2 regions of the Janthinobacterium sp. DSP2-3-3 genome follow, and region 2 is predicted to be linked to the other one. Evidence: predicted binding sites of a transcription regulator. Region 2 holds the regulator's gene; the other holds the start of a gene.
The links. Region 2 encodes FliA, which starts transcription of late flagellar genes. Its sites were predicted from a motif close to CTAAAGTTTNNNNNNNNNNNGCCGNTA; they were not measured.

Region 1: a site for FliA is predicted at 1,203-1,229, ahead of ACP7DE_RS14015 (flagellar protein FliT). Genes of this name have one in related genera too.

The regions. Positions count from the first base shown of each region.
Region 1 covers NZ_JAFCWA010000006.1:127,335-136,694, reverse strand. Annotated here, with positions in the region: gene ACP7DE_RS14020 (M13 family metallopeptidase) at 1-1,029, opposite strand, end outside; gene ACP7DE_RS14015 (flagellar protein FliT) at 1,318-1,569, shown strand; gene ACP7DE_RS14010 (hypothetical protein) at 1,684-1,908, shown strand; gene ACP7DE_RS14005 (type IV pilus assembly protein FimV) at 1,989-3,143, opposite strand; gene fumC (class II fumarate hydratase) at 3,316-4,710, shown strand; gene ACP7DE_RS13995 (RNA-binding S4 domain-containing protein) at 4,805-5,026, shown strand; gene ACP7DE_RS13990 (hypothetical protein) at 5,152-5,436, shown strand; gene ACP7DE_RS13985 (DUF692 family multinuclear iron-containing protein) at 5,441-7,096, opposite strand; gene ACP7DE_RS13980 (BufA1 family periplasmic bufferin-type metallophore) at 7,114-7,416, opposite strand; gene ACP7DE_RS13975 (putative motility protein) at 7,673-7,873, opposite strand; gene mobB (molybdopterin-guanine dinucleotide biosynthesis protein B) at 7,931-8,455, opposite strand; gene ACP7DE_RS13965 (alkaline phosphatase family protein) at 8,599-9,360, opposite strand, start outside.
Region 2 covers NZ_JAFCWA010000003.1:302,867-312,226, forward strand. Annotated here, with positions in the region: gene flhF (flagellar biosynthesis protein FlhF) at 1-913, shown strand, start outside; gene ACP7DE_RS08100 (MinD/ParA family ATP-binding protein) at 906-1,769, shown strand; gene ACP7DE_RS08105 (RNA polymerase sigma factor FliA) at 1,815-2,546, shown strand; gene ACP7DE_RS08110 (flagellar motor protein) at 2,528-3,274, shown strand; gene motD (flagellar motor protein MotD) at 3,280-4,074, shown strand; gene ACP7DE_RS08120 (translation initiation factor Sui1) at 4,126-4,488, shown strand; gene ACP7DE_RS08125 (hypothetical protein) at 4,562-5,422, shown strand; gene ACP7DE_RS08130 (flagella synthesis protein FlgN) at 5,475-5,942, opposite strand; gene flgM (flagellar biosynthesis anti-sigma factor FlgM) at 5,951-6,259, opposite strand; gene flgA (flagellar basal body P-ring formation chaperone FlgA) at 6,371-7,066, opposite strand; gene flgB (flagellar basal body rod protein FlgB) at 7,258-7,707, shown strand; gene flgC (flagellar basal body rod protein FlgC) at 7,710-8,111, shown strand; gene ACP7DE_RS08155 (flagellar hook assembly protein FlgD) at 8,127-8,825, shown strand; gene ACP7DE_RS08160 (flagellar hook protein FlgE) at 8,880-9,360, shown strand, end outside.

The sequences.
Region 1 (9,360 bases), on a different contig from region 2:
GGTGGTGCTGAAATGGTTGATCGCGTGGAAGGCCAGGAAATCTTTCCACGTCGCCAGCGGCACGCTCGCCACCAGCGCGGCGCTACCCGTCATGGCCGTCGGATGCCAGACGATGAAATCCGTCTGCTGGCCCAGCCCTGCCGCCTGGAAGAAGGCTTTCCACTCCAGGCCTGGCGCCTTGCTGGCAAAGTCGGCGGCGCGCCACGCGTTGTTGCCCTTGGCGACATCGGCCGAATCCTCGCGGCTGGCGTGACTGGCGGCAATCTGCTGCTCCAGCGCAAATACGCGCGCGGCGCGGGCCGGCGCATCGCTGTAGCCGGCCTGCTTGAGCATGGCGGCGATATGCGTCTGGTAGCCCGTGCGCAAGCCCTGCATGCGCGCGCTGTCTCCCTGGTAAAAGGCGCGGTCGGGCAAGCCCAGGCCGCCCTGCAGCAGATAAGCCACATTGCGCGTGGTGTCGTTCAAGTCTTGCGCCACCCACAGGCCGAACAGGTTTTCCGTATAAAAATTGGTGGCATTGAGCGGGTCGACATCGGCGCGCAAGCTCTCGCCCAGCGCGCGGGCCAATCCCGCCTGGTCGCGGATGCCATTGATCTTGCTCAACAAGGGCTTGAGCGGCGCCCAGCCTTTCGCTTCGATAGCCGCTTCATCCATCCAGGATCGGTAAAAATCGCTGACCTGGCGTGCCGATGCATCCGCCTGTGGCGCCACCGCCAAGCCTTCGACGAGGCTGATGATGCGCTCGTTGGTCGCGTTGGCAAGCATGGCGAACGAGCCCCAGCTGCTGCGGTCGGCGGGGATGTCCGTGCTGCGCAGCCAGTCGCCATTCACGTAGTCATAGAAGTCGTCGCCGGGTAAGGCAGAGGCAGCCGTGGGCGCCGCCATCACGGCAGCAGGACTGGCGACCGCCTCCTGGTCATGCGCGTGGACGGCGCCGCTGGCCAGCGCGATGCCGGACAGGGCCAGCGCCATGGCGCGCTTGCGCCAGGGAGCAGGGAAAGAGGAAGCGGCAGCAGTGACAACGCGCATGGTGATCCTTTCAGGCAAAGTGACGACAGTAGTGTGCAAAATCATAACGCGTTTTGAGGCGCCGCAACACGCTCCCCTGTCACCGCGACGCCAGCGGGCATGCGGCTTGGCAGGCGATTCTGGCGGCATACAAGCAATCATCTAAATTATTTTCACTTTTTTTCAAAAACGCCCTCAAGTTCCCGATCAGCACGCCGTTAATCTAGACAAGCAGTAATCCATTCACTAGTTACGGGTGTGCTCATGACCTCCAACGACGTTCTCTCGATGTATGAAAATATTGCAGGAATGACCAATAAAATGGTTGTGGCCGCACGTTCGAGCGACTGGGATGGCTTGGATACTCTGGAAAACCAGTGCGCCAGCGTCGCCAGCACGACCATGACGGGCAGCGTACCTGCCCTGGCCGGCGCCTCGCGCCTGCGCAAGATCGATTTGCTCAAGCAAATCCTGGCCAATGACCGCGAAATCCGCGCGATTACAGAACCGTGGATGACGCAGCTGTCGAATGCCATGCCAGGCGCACGCGCCCGCATGTAACTCAATAAGCAAGCTTGCAGCGCCAGAAACAGCACCCGAGGGTGCTTTTTTTACATCTGCCGCCGTGTCAGGGAGCGCGGCATCTGCGGCGCTCAAGAAGCAAGGAGGGGGAATTTGGAAGGCGAACCCCAGGTATCTCCTGGCGCCGCCTCGCTGCCGGTTGCATCCGGCGTTCACGAGCACATCGTCGGCATCGCAAACCGCTTCCAGGCCCAGGCGTTTATGCAACGCTACACCTGTTTGCCGCGCCACACTATCGTTGGTGACTGCGACAGGCTGGGACTGTTTTGTCGTAGAGCAAGTCCACTGAGTAATCATATCACCATCTTTGAAAAATAGGCAATACGCTAGACAATCACCTTCTGTATTTTTTGAATATCTTTTTTTATATCAAATTTGAGCGCGGCCTTGCCGCAGCGCTAACGCGAGAACGGCTCCGATTCCGGCTCGGCCGCTTCCTCCTCCAGCGCTTCCGTCAGCACCGGCACATCCTTCTTCTTGCGGCCGAACGGCTTGCGCAGCAAGACCCAGTATTTCGACGGCGCGCCCGACCCCGCAGCTTGCTTGCGCTTGCGCACGATATACACGATAAGCGCCGTCAGCAACAGGAAGGCCAAGGTGGCAACACCCAGCCACAGCAAGCCGTTGCCGCCCGCTTTCTTTTCCTTGTCAGCCGCTGGCACCCCATGCAGGGGCTTGGGCTTGGCATGGGGCGCCTCCGCCACGGCAGACGCTGCGGCAAGGGGAACGGCAGCGGTCGCAGCGGCGGGCAGCGCCAGCGCCTTTTGCAAGACGCCGATCTTGCCCTCCAATTCACCGAGTTTTTCATTCAGGGCCGCGTTTTTTTGGTCCAGCGCCACGCACGCTTCCGCCTGCCCAGCATCCGCTTGCGGCGCGCAAGCGGCCACGGGCGCCATGGCGCGGCGCAACGGCGGCGGACGCAACACAAGAGCAGCCGGCATGGGCGCGGCGGGCGGCGGCACAAACACGCGCGCCGGACGCACCAGGCCCTCGGCGCGCGCGCGGGCCGCCAGCGCGGCGGCATCGGGCGGCGTTGCGCCGGGCGCAGCGCGCGGCTGCGGCAGTGGCTGCACCAGCGGCACAGGCACAGTCGCCGGTATAGCTGGCCTGACTGGCGCACTGGCGGCGGCGACGGCGGCGACGGAGACGGGCGGTGCCGGCGTCAGCCACAGCGTACCGAGGCGCACGATGCCGCCACTGCCATTGCCCAACAACAAATACAAATGCACATGACCTGCCTGGATCGCTTGCCGGGTGGTCACGCGCACATAGTGCCGCCCACCCCGTTCCAGCGGGGTGATCGTCAAGGTTTGCAGGGCCGGATCCATGCCGATGCCGCCGCCGCGGTACACGTCGGGCGAGGCCAGGCGCACGGCCACGCCGCTGGCTTCCTCGGGCGCCAGGGCCGTCAGTTCGATCTCGGCCAGCAAGGGCTGGCCCACGTGCGACAGCACCGCCATCTCGCCCAGTTCTGCCGCCATGACGGGCGACAAGGCCAGACTGGCGACGGCGCACGCGCTCAGGGACCAACGGGGAACAATGCTGCTTTGCATGGACTAATCGCTTTGATAACAATATAAATAAGGGGAACTCGCCTGTCTTTAACGGCAGGAAATCGCAAAAATATAGATGGGCCATGGCAAAAATGATGCAATACAGCATCATCCTGTGCCTTTTTAACGCCTGGAGTACACTCGTTACACCTCCATCGATGAAAGGGATGCCATGAGTAGCAGAATCGAACGCGACAGTTTCGGCCCGATCGACGTACCCGCCGACCGGCTGTGGGGAGCGCAAACGCAGCGCTCGCTTGAGCACTTCCATATCTCCACGGAAAAGATGCCGCCCGAACTGATCGCCGCCCTGGCCACTGTCAAGCGCGCGGCCGCCCACGTCAACCTGGACCTGGGTCTATTAGATGGCAAGAAAGCCATCGCCATCACGCAAGCGGCCGACGAAGTGTTGGCCGGCAAGCATGACGCAGAATTCCCGCTGGCCGTCTGGCAGACGGGCTCTGGCACGCAAAGCAATATGAACATGAATGAAGTGCTGGCCAACCGTGGTTCCGAGCTGATCGGCGGCTTGCGCGGCGCCGAGCGCCTGCTGCACCCGAACGACGACGTCAACCTGGGCCAGTCCTCGAACGACATCTTTCCTACCGCCATCCATGTGGCGGCCGCCCTGGCCGTCGCCAATACAGTCTTGCCGCCGCTGCGCCAGCTGCGCGCCACGCTCGACGCCAAGGCCACGGAATTTGCCGACATCGTCAAGATCGGTCGCACGCATTTGCAGGACGCCACGCCCTTGACCCTGGGGCAGGAATTTTCCGGCTATGTGGCGCAGCTGGACTTTGCCGAGCACATCATCACGGCATCGTTGCCGCCGCTGCTGCAACTGGCCGCCGGTGGCACGGCCGTGGGCACAGGCTTGAATGCCCACGTGGAATTTGCCGGCCGCATCGCCTTTGAACTGGCGCGCCTGACGGGCCAACCATTCGAGACGGCCAGCAACAAGTTTGCCGCCCTGGCCGCCCACGATGCGCTGGTGGCCGCCCATGGCGCGCTGAAAACCCTGGCCACGGCCCTGATGAAGATCGCCAACGACGTGCGCTGGATGGCGTCCGGCCCCCGTTCCGGCCTCGGTGAAATCACTATCCCCGAAAACGAGCCGGGCAGCTCCATCATGCCGGGCAAGGTCAATCCGACCCAGTGCGAAGCGCTGACCATGCTGTGCTGTCAGGTGTTCGGCAACGACGTCGCCATCACGGTGGGTGGCGCTTCGGGCAATTTCGAGCTGAACGTCTTCAAGCCCCTGATCGCGCACAACTTCCTGCAAAGCGCGCGCCTGCTGGGCGACGGCATGCGCAGCTTCGACGCGCATTGCGCGCACGGCATCGCGCCGAACCGTGGTCGCATCGCCGAACTGATGGAACGCTCGCTGATGCTGGTCACGGCGCTGGCGCCGCATATCGGCTATGACAAGGCGGCGCAAATCGCCAAGCAGGCGCAGCACGAAGGCACGACCTTGAAGGAAGCGGCGCTGACCTTGGGCTTTGTGACGGAAGAGCAATTCAGTGCATGGATCGTGCCATTGGAGATGACGCGGCCCAACAAAAGCTGACTTCCACCCTGCATCGCTGGCGGCTTCAGGTAAACTATGATTAGTTGAGGTCGTCATTAAGTGTTTAAAACACATCGTTGCAATAAGGGATACAATGCAAAAAGTAAGCTTTGATTTAACATCCGAGTTCGTCGAGCTGAACCAGCTATTGAAGCTGGTCGGCCTGTGCGACAGCGGTGGCGCAGGCAAGGTCATGGTCGATAGCGGCGTGGTGAAGGTCGATGGCAAGAAGGAATTGCGCAAGACCGCCAAGATCCGCGCCGGCCAGGTCGTCAGCGTGGGCGATATCCGTATCACGGTCGTCGCCCCGGTCTGACCCCTGCATGGGGCGCGAAAGCAGCCCCATGCGCCCAGCCAGCACTCCTGCCATCCGGCTGCCTGGATCAAGCTGCAAACACGTCGTTATTGTCAGATAAATATCGATTGCAGAAGGGAAGCGCCATGGACCATCCCGAACAAGGTACGCGCAGCCAGGAACGCCTGATCGGCGACTTGCGCCAGGTGATAGAAAACGCGGAAGAATTGCTGCGTAACACAGACAAATACACCAGCAGCCTGTACCAGAGCGCGCGCGCCAGGCTGGAACTGGCCCTGGTCGCGGCCACTGTCGAACTCGCCCGCTTCGAAGAGGAGCAAGTCACGCGCATGATGGACGCCACCCTGGCCGCGAATGCCCTGTACCGCGATCAGACGGGCGAAGCGCGCCTGCTGCGGGCCTTCGAATAAAGCGTCACGCCGCCAGCACCGCATGCGCCAGCCACTGGCGCAAGTGTGCGGCCAGGTCGAATGCCGGGTCCAGCTCGAACGCCGCATCGAGCGCGGCGCCAAACGTCTGGCCCTGCTGCAAGACCAGCAAGGCCGCATGCGCCGCCGCATCCACTAGCAGCACCTGCGCCTTCCAGCACGGCCGGCATACAAGCGCCCAGCTCGCCACCTGCATATCGTGCGGAAACATCGCCTGCCCTTCACTCTGCCCATCCCCCTCTTGATGCGCCTGCCACAAGGCCGCCACTTGCCAGTTCGATGCCAGCAAGGCGCAAGCGGGATGCAAGGCAAGACGGCGCACTTCCAGTTGATCGGGATGCAAGGCTGCCAGCGACTCGGGCGCCAGGCCCCGCGCATCGGCCGCGTAATGGGCCAGGTGCACGTCCCATTCCAGGCGCGCCATGTCCGGCAGGTAGGGTAACTCGTTCACGGGCGGGAACGCAGCGAGAAAATCGGCGAAACGGGCGCCAAACTGGTTCAAATCGGCGCTATCTGACGGATGCCGGCGGCCGTACGCACGCGCCAGGCCGCCAAAGAAATCCTCGCCCACCAGCGCCAGCACGACGGGATAGGCCTGGCCCAAGACGCGGCACCAGGTGGCGCTCAAGTTGCCGCGGTACAGTGAAAAACGCTGCGGCACCGCCTCTCCTGCAAACGATGGCAGGGCTGCTACAGTATCAAACAAGGCCGTGGCAAACGCTTGCTGTCCGGCCGCCAGCGTATCGGCGGAAGCGGCAGAAGCGGCAGGAGCAGCCGGCGGCGGCGCCAGTAGCGCTCCCTGCCATGGTACCTGCGGCGCATGGCGCGCCAGCATGGCCTGCGCCTTGTCCGCCTCGCCCAACAGGATATTCAGCGGCGGTATATCCGTATCCCATTCGACCAGGGTGGGAATGGCGCCGAAGCGCAGCAAGGCGGCCGCATACAAGTCCCAGACAGGATCAGCGACGGCGGCGCCATGGTGGTCGATCACGGCGTGCGGCGTCCGCAAATGGCCGCCCAGGTGCAACTCGCCCACGCTGCCCGGCGCGATACTGTGCAGGGCAAGCAGAGCATCTTCATCGTGGTTGCACTGGTTCACATACAGGTTATTGATATCGAGCAGCAGCCCGCAGCCGCTGCGGCGCGCCAGCTCCGCCAGGAATTGCGCCTCGCTCATGGCATCGTCGGCAAAGCGCAGGTAAGTGGAGACATTCTCCAGCAAGATCGGCCTTTTCAGCACCTCCTGCACCCGCCCCACTCTGGCGCACAGCACATCCAGGGCGGCGCCATTCAAGGCCAGCGGCAACAGATCATTGAGTTGCCGTTGCGCCACGGCGCCCCAGCACAGGTGTTCCGACACGAGGGCCGGCTCGGTGCGCTCGACCACGGCGCGCACGCGCTGCAAATGGGCCTCGGAAAAGCCGCGCGCAGAACCCAGGCCCAGGCCTACGCCATGCAAGCTGAGCGGGTAATCCTGGCGCAAGGTCTGCAACACATGACTATCCCAGCCCGACGGCTGCAGATAATTTTCGGTATGCACTTCCAGCCAGCCCACCTTGGGCCGGCGCGCCAGGAAGTCGCGGTAGTGCGCGGCGCGCAAGCCGACGCCGGCACCGGCAAGCACTGGGACTGGCGGCGGCATGAACAGGCTGCGGACGCTTACGGCTGCGTGGCCGGTTTGGCGGCCTTGCCGGCCTTGATGGGCTTGACGGAGCCGCCTGCCTGTTCGCACGTGCCCTTGGCAACATAGGTCCATTCCGTGGGCAGATTGTCCGCCTCGGCCTGGCCCGCGCAGGAATGCGCGCCATCGGACGAAGCGCAATCGTTCTGCCCGGCCTTGGCGACGCCGTAGCATTTTTCCTTGTCGCCGGGGGCGGGACCATCGTGCGCGGCCGCGTTGACAGTGGTGCCGGCACAGATGCCCGCGAGGGCGGCGGCGATGAGCGCTTGACGTTTGTTCATGGGGAATCCTCTTGCATGGGTCAAAGTAATCGGTAAGTCCTGACGGCACGCCCCGGGCTGCGCCATGGGCAACGCGAGGTGATGGACGTCATTTTACTGAATCGGCCGTGCCATGGCGAACCATGGTCAGTTAATCAACTTATCAGGGGAAGGAAAGGAAGGCAGGAAAACAGACAAAACACCCACTCTCCACCGTCGATGACGGTGGTGTGGGTATGGCGATGGCGAGCGCCAGACTGGCGCCGCGGGACTGCGCTCAGGCAGTCGTGTTGATGCGATTACCGAGGTGAGCCGGCAGACTCGGCGCCGACTGTACTGGCGGCAGGGCTGCCAGCAAGGCAGTGGCAGTCGAACTCTGAATATCCTGGGCTTTTTTAAGGACAGCCAAACCGACGGCTTGCCGCGTGCCTGTCTCCGCCATCGTAGTTGACAGTTGAGCAATGCTTCCGACGTCCATACGTTTCTCCAATGAGGTTCTACCAGTATTAACGGATGGCCGCGGCAAACCTTTAGCTTATTTTTCCAGTCTGTGCAGCAGCCAGGCCAGCACTTGCTCGCGCGCATTCAAGTCCAGCCATTGCACGCCCTCGCGCAAATCGTCCGGCGCCGGGCTGTCCGAGGCGACGGCGATCACCTGCGGGTCATGCGGATATAGGGGCGCCTGCCCCACTTCCGGGCGGAACACTTCCAGCTTGGGGATGGGGTCCGTCTTGAAGCCCTCCACCAAGGTCAGGTCTGCCGGCCCCATACGGGACAATTGCTGCGCCAGGCTCGGCTCGGGCGCGCCGCGCAGCTCATGCACGATGGCAAAGCGATACGGCGACGCCACCAACACTTCCGCCGCCCCCGCCAGACGCAGGCGGGCGCTGTCCTTTTGCGGCGGCTCCAGCGCCAGGTCATGGTGGCTGTGCTTGACCAAGTTGACGCGCAAGCCGCGCGCCGCCAATTCCTTCACCACAAATTCCAGCAGGGTCGTCTTGCCGCTACCGGAACGGCCGATCACACCCAGTACCGGGTGGGCGGGCATCGCATCGTGCATGGTCACTCCTTGATTGAGAAGGAGTGATTATACGCAGCCCCACCGGCACCAGCGCCTGGCGCCGGCGACGCGCACTGCCCACCTCATTGTCCACCTCATTGCCCATCTCATGGCCCACCTCATTGTCCACCTCATCGCCCAGATCAAGCGCCTGCGGATTTTCCGCCAGTCCGGTTGCCAAAGGGCGCCGGCTTGCCACCCTGCCGTCGGCGACGGCCCGCCGGCTTCGGCGCTGTCGTGCCCGCCGTTTTACTCGCCGTTCGACTATTTACCGCCTGCGCATTCCTGGCCGTGCGCGCCAATTGCCGATGGGCGGCGATCGCGCCCGCCTCTGCATCGGACTGGAAGGGTACGGCGGCAGCGGCGGCCAGCGCGCCATCAGGCTGGCAGGCAGACGCCAACGGGGCGAAGTCTTGCACCCGCACATCCGCTTCCCATGCGGCGCGCTGCGCCAGGACCACGGCGGGCACGGCGGGCGCCGCGCGGGGCTGCGCCAGCGTCAGCACGGTGCCCAGGCCGCTGGCGGCTGCCACGCGCGCGCCCATCTGGGGCAAGGCGCCATCGGCGGCGCGGCAAAAACGCTGCAAGATGGTCTTGATGATGGACGTGTGGTCGAGCACTTGGTGGCTGACGCTGCCCGGCGCGATCAGCGGCGACACCAGCAACATGGGCACGCGCACGCCGTACTGGCGAAACGCGGGCTCGTCATCCACAGCGGCGGGCGGCGGCACATGGTCGAAAAAGCCGCCGTGTTCGTCATAACTGAGGATCAACAAGGTGCGCGCCCAGGCCGGTCCGCGCGACAGCGCCTGGTAGACCTGCGCCACCAGTGCCTGGCCGGCGCGGATATCAGCCGGCGGATGGTCGTCGTTGTCAAAGAAATGCGGATCGATCCAGCTGACCGA
Region 2 (9,360 bases):
AACCCAACTGGCGGAAATTTCGTGGGGCTCGACGCAGCAGCGCGAGCCGCAAAAAGCCGTGGTGCTGCGCGAAATGCTGGCGGCCGGCTTTTCGGCCAGCCTGGCGCGCTATCTGATCGACAAGCTGCCCGCCGGCCTCGATGGCGCGCAAAGCATGCGCTGGATCAAGACCGTCCTCAGCCGTAACCTGAATACGGTGGCCAATGAAGACGCCATGCTGGAGCAGGGCGGCGTGTTCGCGCTGGTGGGGCCGACCGGCGTCGGCAAGACCACCAGCACGGCCAAGCTGGCTGCCCGCTGCGTGATGCGCCACGGCCCGGAAAAGCTGGCCCTGATCACCACCGATGCCTACCGTATCGGCGCGCATGAACAGTTGCGCATCTATGGCAAGATCCTCGGCGTGATGGTGCATTCGGTGAAGGATGAAGCGGACTTGCGCATCGCCCTGAAAGAATTGAAAAACAAGCACACGGTGCTGATCGATACGGTGGGCGTGAGCCAGCGCGACCAGATGGTCACGGAACAGGTGGCCATGCTGTCGGGCGCCGGCGCCGATGTGAAACGCCTGCTGTGCCTGAATTCCACGGCGACCCAGGAAACCCTGAATGAAGTGGTGCGCGCCTACCAGGGCAGCGGCCTGGCCGGCTGCATCATGACCAAGCTCGATGAAGCGGCTTCGATCGGCAATGTGCTCGACGTGGTGATCCGCCAGAAGCTGAACCTGTTTTATGTGTCGAACGGCCAGCGCGTGCCGGAAGATCTGTACCTGGCCGACCGCGGCTACCTGATCGACCGCGCCTTCAAGCTCAAGCGCGATGCGGCGGCGACGCAGTTTTCCGATGCCGAACTGCCGCTGCTGATGGCGCAGGCGGCCGCCCGCAACAATGAAGCGCGCGGGGTGCACCTTGGCTAATTTCGATTTCGACCAGGCCGAAGGCTTGCGCCGCATGCTGGCCGGCCCGCAGCCGCGCGTGCTGACATTTTTATCGGCCACGCCGCAAGATGACAAAGGTGCCATGTTGGTCAACCTGGGCGCCTCGCTGGCCTACGGCGGCAATGATGTGCTGCTGCTCGACGCCAGTGGCGGCAGCGATGGTGTCGCTGCCCGCCTGGGATTGGCGCACGGCGCCAGCCTGCGCGACGTGGCGCGCCAGCAGTGCGCCTTGAACCAGGTCATCCACCAAGTGCCGCAAGGCTTTGGCGTGGCCAGCCTGGGGGCGCGCAACCACCTGATGGACAGCATGGACTATGCGGGCGAGGAAGAACTGCGCCGCCTGGGCAAGACCTTCGAAGTGCTGGCGCGCCAGAGCGGCATCGTGCTGGTCGACGGCGTCGTGGCCGACCAGGGCGATTGCTTCCCCGTGCCGCTGATGGCCTCGTCCGACATCGTGGTGCAAGTCTCGACCAGCGCCACTTCGATCAAGGCGGCGTACTGCCTGATCAAGCGCCTGAGCCAGGAACTGGGACGCCGTCCGTTTGGCATTCTGGTCACCGGCGCTTCCGAATCCGAGGCAAAGGTGGTATACGATAATATGGCGCAGGCGGCGAGCCGCTACCTGGCCGTGAAACTGACCTCGATGGGGTCGGTGCCTGCCGATGAGTATCTGCACCGCGCGGCGCGTCTGGGCCGCAGCGTGGTCGATGCCTTTCCGCTGGCGGGAGCCTCGGTGGCGTTTCGCGGACTGGCCGAGCGGCTGGCCCGTTCGGCGGCGCCGGTGCTTGGTGGCACCTTGTACCAGACGGGGAGCCCGCACCAGTTCAGCGTCTGATTCCATCAATCAGCACACGATAGCAGTTAAAACAATAAGCAGCCTATGTACACGGTCAAAGGGAAATCGAACAAGGACTATTTGCTGACGGAGCACATTCCGCTGGTGAAGCGTCTGGCGCACCATATGAAGGCGAAATTGCCGCCTTCGGTCGAGGTCGATGACCTGATCCAGGCCGGCATGATCGGCCTGCTCGACGCCATTACCCGCTATGAAGAGACGCATGGCGCGCAGTTCGAAACGTATGCCGTGCTGCGCATCCGCGGCGCGATGCTTGACGAATTGCGCACCAGCGACTGGCTGCCGCGCAGCATGCGCCAAAACATGCGCAAGATCGAAGAGGCGATGAGTACCCTGCAGCAGCGCCTGGGCCACCCGCCGACGGAGTCGGAAGTGGCGAAACTGCTGAAAATGTCGCTGCCCGACTACCAGGAAATGCTGGGCGACGGCGGCGGCCACCAATTGCTGTACTACGAAGACTTTCATGACCCGGACGGCAATGACAGCTTCCTCGACCGCCATTGCGTGGACGAGGACAGCGACCCCTTGCGATCCCTGCTCGATACCGATTTCCGGCAATCCGTGATCGATGCCATCGACGCGCTGCCGCCACGCGAGAAAATACTCATGGGCCTGTATTACGAAGAAGAGCTGAACCTGAAGGAGATCGGCGCGGTGATGGGTGTCTCCGAATCGCGCGTCTCGCAACTGCATACCCAGGCCGTCGCGCGCCTGCGCGCAACTTTGAGGGAGCTGGCGTGGACTGGTCCAGCGTAATCGGGCTGGCGCTGGCGCTGGCGGGCCTCTTGGTCGGCCAGGCACTGGAAGGCGGCAAGATGGCCTCCCTGCTGCAGCCGGCCGCCTTTGCCATCGTCATTGTCGGCACCTTCGGCGCCGTGCTGCTGCAAACGCAGCTGCGCACTTTCGTGCGCGGCCTCGAAATGCTGCGCTGGGTCTTCCTGCCGCCGGCCGACACGCGCGCCGCGCTGGCGCGTGACATCGGACAATGGAGTTTGACGGCGCGCCGCGACGGCCCGCTGGCGCTCGAGCGCCTGATGGAAAACACGGCCGACCGCTTCAACGCCAAGGGTTTGCGCATGATCGTCGACGGTATCGCCCCCGACAAGCTACGCCAGCTGCTCGACGTGGAAATCTCCGCCTACGAGCTGGCCGAGCGCCAGGCCGTCAAGGTGTGGGAATCGGCGGCCGGCTATTCGCCCACCATCGGTATTTTGGGCGCCGTGCTGGGCCTGATCCACGTCATGGAAAACCTCACCGACCCGAGTAAATTAGGTAGCGGCATCGCCGTGGCCTTTGTCTCCACCATCTACGGCGTGGGCCTGGCCAATCTGTTGTTCCTGCCGGTGGCGAATAAACTCAAAGCCATCGTCTCGCGCCGCGTGCTGCAGTATGAAATCACGGCCGCCGTGCTGTACGACATCGCCACGGGTGACCATACGCGCATCATCGAAGAGCGCGTGGCCAGCCTGCTGCACGAGCACTGAGCATGATGCGGCGCGCGCGCAGGAAGTATGACGAGGAGCCGGACAACCAGGACCGCTGGCTGATCTCGTACGCCGACTTCATCACCTTGCTGTTCGCCTTCTTTGTTGTCATGTATGCGATTTCGCAAGTCAACGAGGGCAAGTACCGCGTCTTCCAGAACGCCATCGGCCAGGCCTTCAGCCTGGAAAAGGGCGCGCCGCCCATCATCATGGAAGCGCCGCAGGCGATCCCGCTGCCCAATCCCGCCCTGAAACGTCGCACGGAAGCCATCCGCCGCGAGCGCGAACACATGACGCGTTTGGCGCAGGACCTGACGTCCACCCTGGCACCGCTGGTCAAGGAAGGTAAAGTCAGGGTGACGCAGACGAGCCGCGGCGTGAGCGTGGAAATCAATGCCAGCGTGTTGTTCGACCCGGGCGCCGCAGGGCTGACTGCCGAATCGGACCAGGCCTTGCGCGCGGTGGCCGTGCTGCTCAAGGATGATACGCACGACGTGCAGGTGGAGGGGCATACGGATGTCCAGCCGATCAGTAATTCGACCTTTGCCTCGAACTGGGAATTGTCGGCCGCGCGCGCCAGCGCCGTGGTGCGCCTGTTCATCGCCAGCGGCGTGCAAGCCTCGCGCCTGACGGCCGTGGGCCACGCCGACAACATTCCCGTGGCGCCGAACGCCACGCCGGAAGGACGCGCGCGCAACCGCAGGGTCGCCGTGACGATTTTGTCCGGCATCCCGGAAACGGTGACGGAAGTGCCGACGGCGCCCATTGCACCTGCACCTGCGCCGGCTCCCGCCAACTGAACCCCGACGCTTGGTACAATCGCGGCCTTCTCCCTTTTTTATCTCTCGATCATGAAAAGCAGTTCCCTGGGCGGTCTCGTGTATTCCACCGAAACGGGCCGCATGTGTCCCGCATGCCGCCAGCCACTGGCGCAATGCGCGTGCAAGGCGCAAGCCAAGGCGGCACCTGCCGGTGACGGCGTGGTGCGCGTATCGCGCCAGACCAAGGGGCGCGGCGGCAAGAGCGTCACCGTGGTCAAAGGCTTGCCGCTGGACGCCATTGCGCTGGCCTTGCTGGGCAAGCAGCTGCGCACGCAGTGCGGCTCGGGCGGCACGGTCAAGGATGGCGTGATCGAAGTGCAGGGCGACCACGTGGACACCATCCTGGCCGCGCTGGCCAAGCTGGGCCACCAGGCGAAAAAGGCCGGCGGCTAGTCGGCTCGCGTGCGTGCGGGACTGTGCCGCGTGCCTGTGGTAACGTGCGTTTCCAGTCCACGCGCGCCACTTCATGATGAATATCAAACTTACCGGCATCGCCATCGCCGCTGCCATCGCGGCAGCGCTGGCGCTGGCGTACTGGCCCGCGTCCGACGGCGGCGCGCCGGGAGCTGCCACCACGACGGCCGCCAGCGCGCCAGCGGGACGCAGCCTGGAATCGTATTTGAATATTGATGCCTCCGTCCCTGCGGCCCAGCCGCCCGTTCTCGCGTCCCTGGCGCAGCGGCTCGAACGCCTGGGCGCCAGCGGCAGAGCGGAAGACGCGTATGCGGCCTTCAACCTGATTGACGACTGCATCGTTTTTCAACGCGAAAGCCGCTTGCCGGGGATGGAATTGGAGCTGGGACGCGAGATGACGGCGGAAGAAAAAGCCGCCCAGCAGCAGCTGTGCGCGGGCCTGACGCAGCGCCAGCGCGAAGACCGCCTCGCTTACCTGGCCACCGCTGCGAAGGCGGGCGTGCCGGGCGCCGCCACCTTGTTCCTGTCGGAAGGCCCGTTCGGCGACCGCAGCGCGCTGCGCAACCGTGCCGACGATCCGCTGGTGCAGGCATGGAAGCGGCAAGCCATCGCCCAGCTGACGGTGCAGGCGGACGAGGCGGACCTCTCCAGCGTGGCTAGCCTGATGATGGCGTATCTGCGCGATGGCGAGGTGGTGCAGAAAGATGCGCCGCAAGCGTATGGCTACCTGCTGGCCCTGCGCCTCGTCTACGACGATATCCTCGCGCCCGGCGTCACCAATCCGTATCAGGATGAATACTGGCACTGGCTGCAGGCGGAACTGACGCCGGAGCAGCAAGCTGCCGCCGCAGCGAAGGGGCAAGCCATCGCGGCGAAATTTCGCCAGCATGCGGGGCGACCCGCGCATGGTTGAGCTGGCAAGGCCGCTGCGCCTTGCCGGGGTGGGGGCACTGTTAAATAAGGGATTAGCCGATGACGACGCGCCGACTGGTCGTGTTGGTCGTCGGTTGGCCGCTGGGGCCGTAGAAATTGCCGCTCTGGGCCGTGGGGCGCATGGCGTTCAGGGCGCCTTGCGTGTGCAGCATGTGCTTGTTGACCAGCAAGCTGTTCAGCCGGTTTTGTTCCTTGGCTTCGCGCGTCGTCTCGAGCAGGGCTTTCCACAGGGATGCCGCTTCGGCTTCGCTGGCGCCGACCAGCCAGTCTTCCATGCCCGCCTCGGCGGCCGTGAAACCGGCTGCCGCCAGCGCCTGGTGGCGTTGCGCCGCCAGCTGGCTCAATTGTCCTACGAGTGCCGTCTTGCGCGCCGTGAGCTCCGTGATTGCATCGATGTCAGCCGCAACCAGATGCCGCTGTTCTTCTTTCATCAATGCCAGCAATGTGGTCATGAGCTGTTGCTCGTCGCGCAGGCTGGAAAACGGAGTCACTGATTGCATGGGGGAACCTATCTATTGCGTGAGTGCAGCAAGTCCTTGACTGTGTCGAGGAGACCGTCCGCCACTTTTTCAGAGTTGACCTGGAACTGACCGTCGGCGATCGCCAGCTTGATGCGTTCGACTTTTTTCGTGTCGAACACGGCGCCGCTGCCGGCAGTTGCACTGGCCGCTAATGCCTGTCCTTGCGGCGACAGGCGTACATTGTCCGACGTCGTCGGTGTTGCCTGGGCTTTCTCGGCATTCCGGGCGCCCGAGGTATTCGCGGGCGCCACCGGCAGGCCGGGATTGCTTTTAATGGTGTTATCGGTAATTTTCACAGCGTGATCCTCGTCTGGTCGAAGTCAAGAAACTCCGGGATATGTGTCATTATCGGCACCTTCTGCCGAAACTTTAGTGCGCCAGACCACAATATCGCTGTCCATCCGTATTTAAAAGGCGACCTCCACCATGCCGCCGGCGCGCGCCACGCCGCTGATCTGCTGGCCGCTCTGCGTGCGGACCTGCACCGTCTGGCCCTCGCCGGCGCTGCCGATGGCGCGTCCTTCTGATGCTACCTGGAAACCGTTGCCACTTGAAACGACGCGCACCAGCTGGCCCTGCATCACCACCGGCTTGCGGCGCAGGGTGTCGAGGCGCATCGGCGTACCTGGCGGTAAGGAAATATTCGTGCTGGCGCCCACGACCTGGGCCATGTCGGTGGCAATGCCTGCCGGCAATGCGGCCAGGTCGCCCTGCATCGTCACCAACTGGCTGGCATCGATGGCTTGCCCTTGTGCCAGCGGCACGGCGCTGGCCACGTAGTCGCCCACGACGGCCACGTTGGCTTGCAAATAGATGGTCCAGTTGCTTGGCGCGGTGCAGCGCACGCCCACGGTGGTCTTGCCCCAGGCGCGCGCGCCCGGTGCCATGAATGCTTGCGGTGCGGGGCAAGCCGCCAGGTTCAGGCGCGGATCGACGGCGCCGACGCTGATCGTCACCTTGCCCGGCAAGCCATTGCTTTGCACCTGCAGGAATTGTTCCACGCTGTTGCGCAGCGCTTCCGGCGTCTGCCGGCCGGCGTTTTGCGCCTGCGCCAGCAGTGGCAGGGCGGCAAGAGCGAGAAGGAGTGCGAGCGGTATTTTCATGGGGATAGGCCTCTGGAATACTGCCATGATAGTGGGCGCCGCCCTGATCGAAGCGCCGATTAAGGGGTAAAAGTAAGGTCTGATCCGGCGATGGCCTTGCCGTTGGGCGCCGTACTATGTTTCCTGTCATCACTATATCGCCATCCTTCCGCCATCTCAGGCGCCAGTGGCAGATCTTTCCGGAGCCTGACATGATAGGGAAACTCGACGATTACATGCGCTTCAACGAGACGGCGCTGAGCCTGCGTTCGACGCGCCAGGAATTGCTCGCCTCGAATATCGCCAATGCCGATACGCCCAACTACAAGGCGCGCGATGTCGATTTCGCCAGCGCACTGAAGGGTGCGATGGCGCGCAAGGATGGCGTGCAGCCGGCCCTGAAAGGCACGGCGCCGCAGCATATGCCGGGCAAGGGCGTCGCCGCCACCGGTGGCAGCACGGGCGGCAAGGTCGAGACCCTGGCCGACGGCACGCCGTTGCTGTACCGCGCGCCGGCCCAGGGCGCCGTGGACGGCAATACGGTGGATATGGATCTCGAACGCAACGCCTTTGCCGACAACGCCATCCGCTACGAGGCCGCCGTGACCTTCCTCAACTCGCAGATCAAGGGCATGTTGACGGCCATCCAGGGAGGACAATAATCATGTCGCTATTTAATATCTTTAATGTGTCCGGTTCGGCCATGAGCGCCCAGGCGCAGCGCCTGAACACGGTGGCCAGCAACCTGGCCAATGCCGACAGCGCCACCAGCGCCACGGGCGAAGCCTACCGCGCCAAGCAGGTGGTGTTCGAGGCCGTGCCCATGGCCAACGGCGCCACGGCCGTCAAGGTGCAGAGGGTGATCGAAGACCCGTCGCCGATGAAGCTGGTCTACGACCCGAAAAATCCGCTGGCCGACGAGAAGGGTTACGTCACCATGCCCAACGTGAATACGGTCGACGAGATGGTCAATATGTTGTCGGCTTCGCGCTCCTACCAGACCAACGTGGAAACCATGAACGCGGCCAAGTCGCTGCTCCTGAAAACCCTTACCATTGGCCAATAAGGCTGACTGACTATTATGGCAACCATCGATACCAGCACCGCCACCGTCACCGACCTGATGGCGACAATGAATCCGAAGAAGACGACGGCCGCGAAGGGTAGCGTCGAGGAGGAAACGAACAAATTCCTGACCCTGCTGGTGACCCAGCTGCAAAACCAGGACCCGATGAACCCGCTGGACAATGCACAGCTGACCAGCCAGCTGGCCCAGCTGTCCACGGTAACGGGCGTCAACAAGCTCAATACCACCCTGGAAACGCTGAAAACCAGCTACCAGCAGGCCGAATCCATGCAGGCGGCCAATATTATCGGCCACGGCGTGTTGACGGCAGGCAAGAACATCACCCTGAGCAAAAGCGCGGCTCTGCTGGGCGTGGAATTGGCGACGCCGGCCGACAGCGTCAAGGTCATCATCTACGACGGCACGGGCAAGGAAGTCCATTCCATCGACCTGGGCCCGCAGGATGCGGGTACCTTGCCGCTGGGCTGGAACGGCTCTACCGCCAACCTCGACAAGGATGGCAAGAATATCGTGCTGCCGGACGGCGCCTACACCTTCTCGGTGGAAGCCAAGCGCGGCGGCGCCATGCTCACGGATGCCGCGGCGCTGATGTTCGGTTCGGTCGCCAGCGTGTCGACGGGCGCGGGTGGCGTGAAATTGAATGTGCCGGGCGTGGGCAGCATCACCATGGCTGATGTGAAACAGATTTTGTAAGCCGCTTATTTGTAGCGTAGACCCTCTACCCCTATTTTCTACCAGGAGAACACAATGTCTTTCCAACAAGGCCTGAGCGGCTTGAATGGCGCCGCCAAATCGCTGGACGTCATCGGCAACAACATCGCCAACTCGGCCACCGTGGGTTTCAAGCAGTCGCAGGCGCAGTTTGCCGACATCTATGCCAACTCGCTGTATGGCGTGGGCGGCAACCAGCCCGGCATCGGCGTGGCCGTGTCGCAAGTAGCGCAGCTGTTCAACCAGGGTAACCTGGAGAGTTCGTCGAATCCGCTCGATATCGCCATCAATGGCGGCGGTTTCTTCCGCACCAGCGTAAACGGCGCCATCCAGTATTCGCGCAACGGCCAGTTCCAGGTCGACAAGAGCGGCTTCATCATCAATGCCCAGAAAGCCCAGCTGACGGGCTATCCGGCCGATGTGAACGGCAAGATCCTGGCCGGCGCCACCGTGCCCCTGCAGATCGACCCGTCCGACATGGCGCCGAAGGCGACTACCAAGGTCGATACCCAGGTCA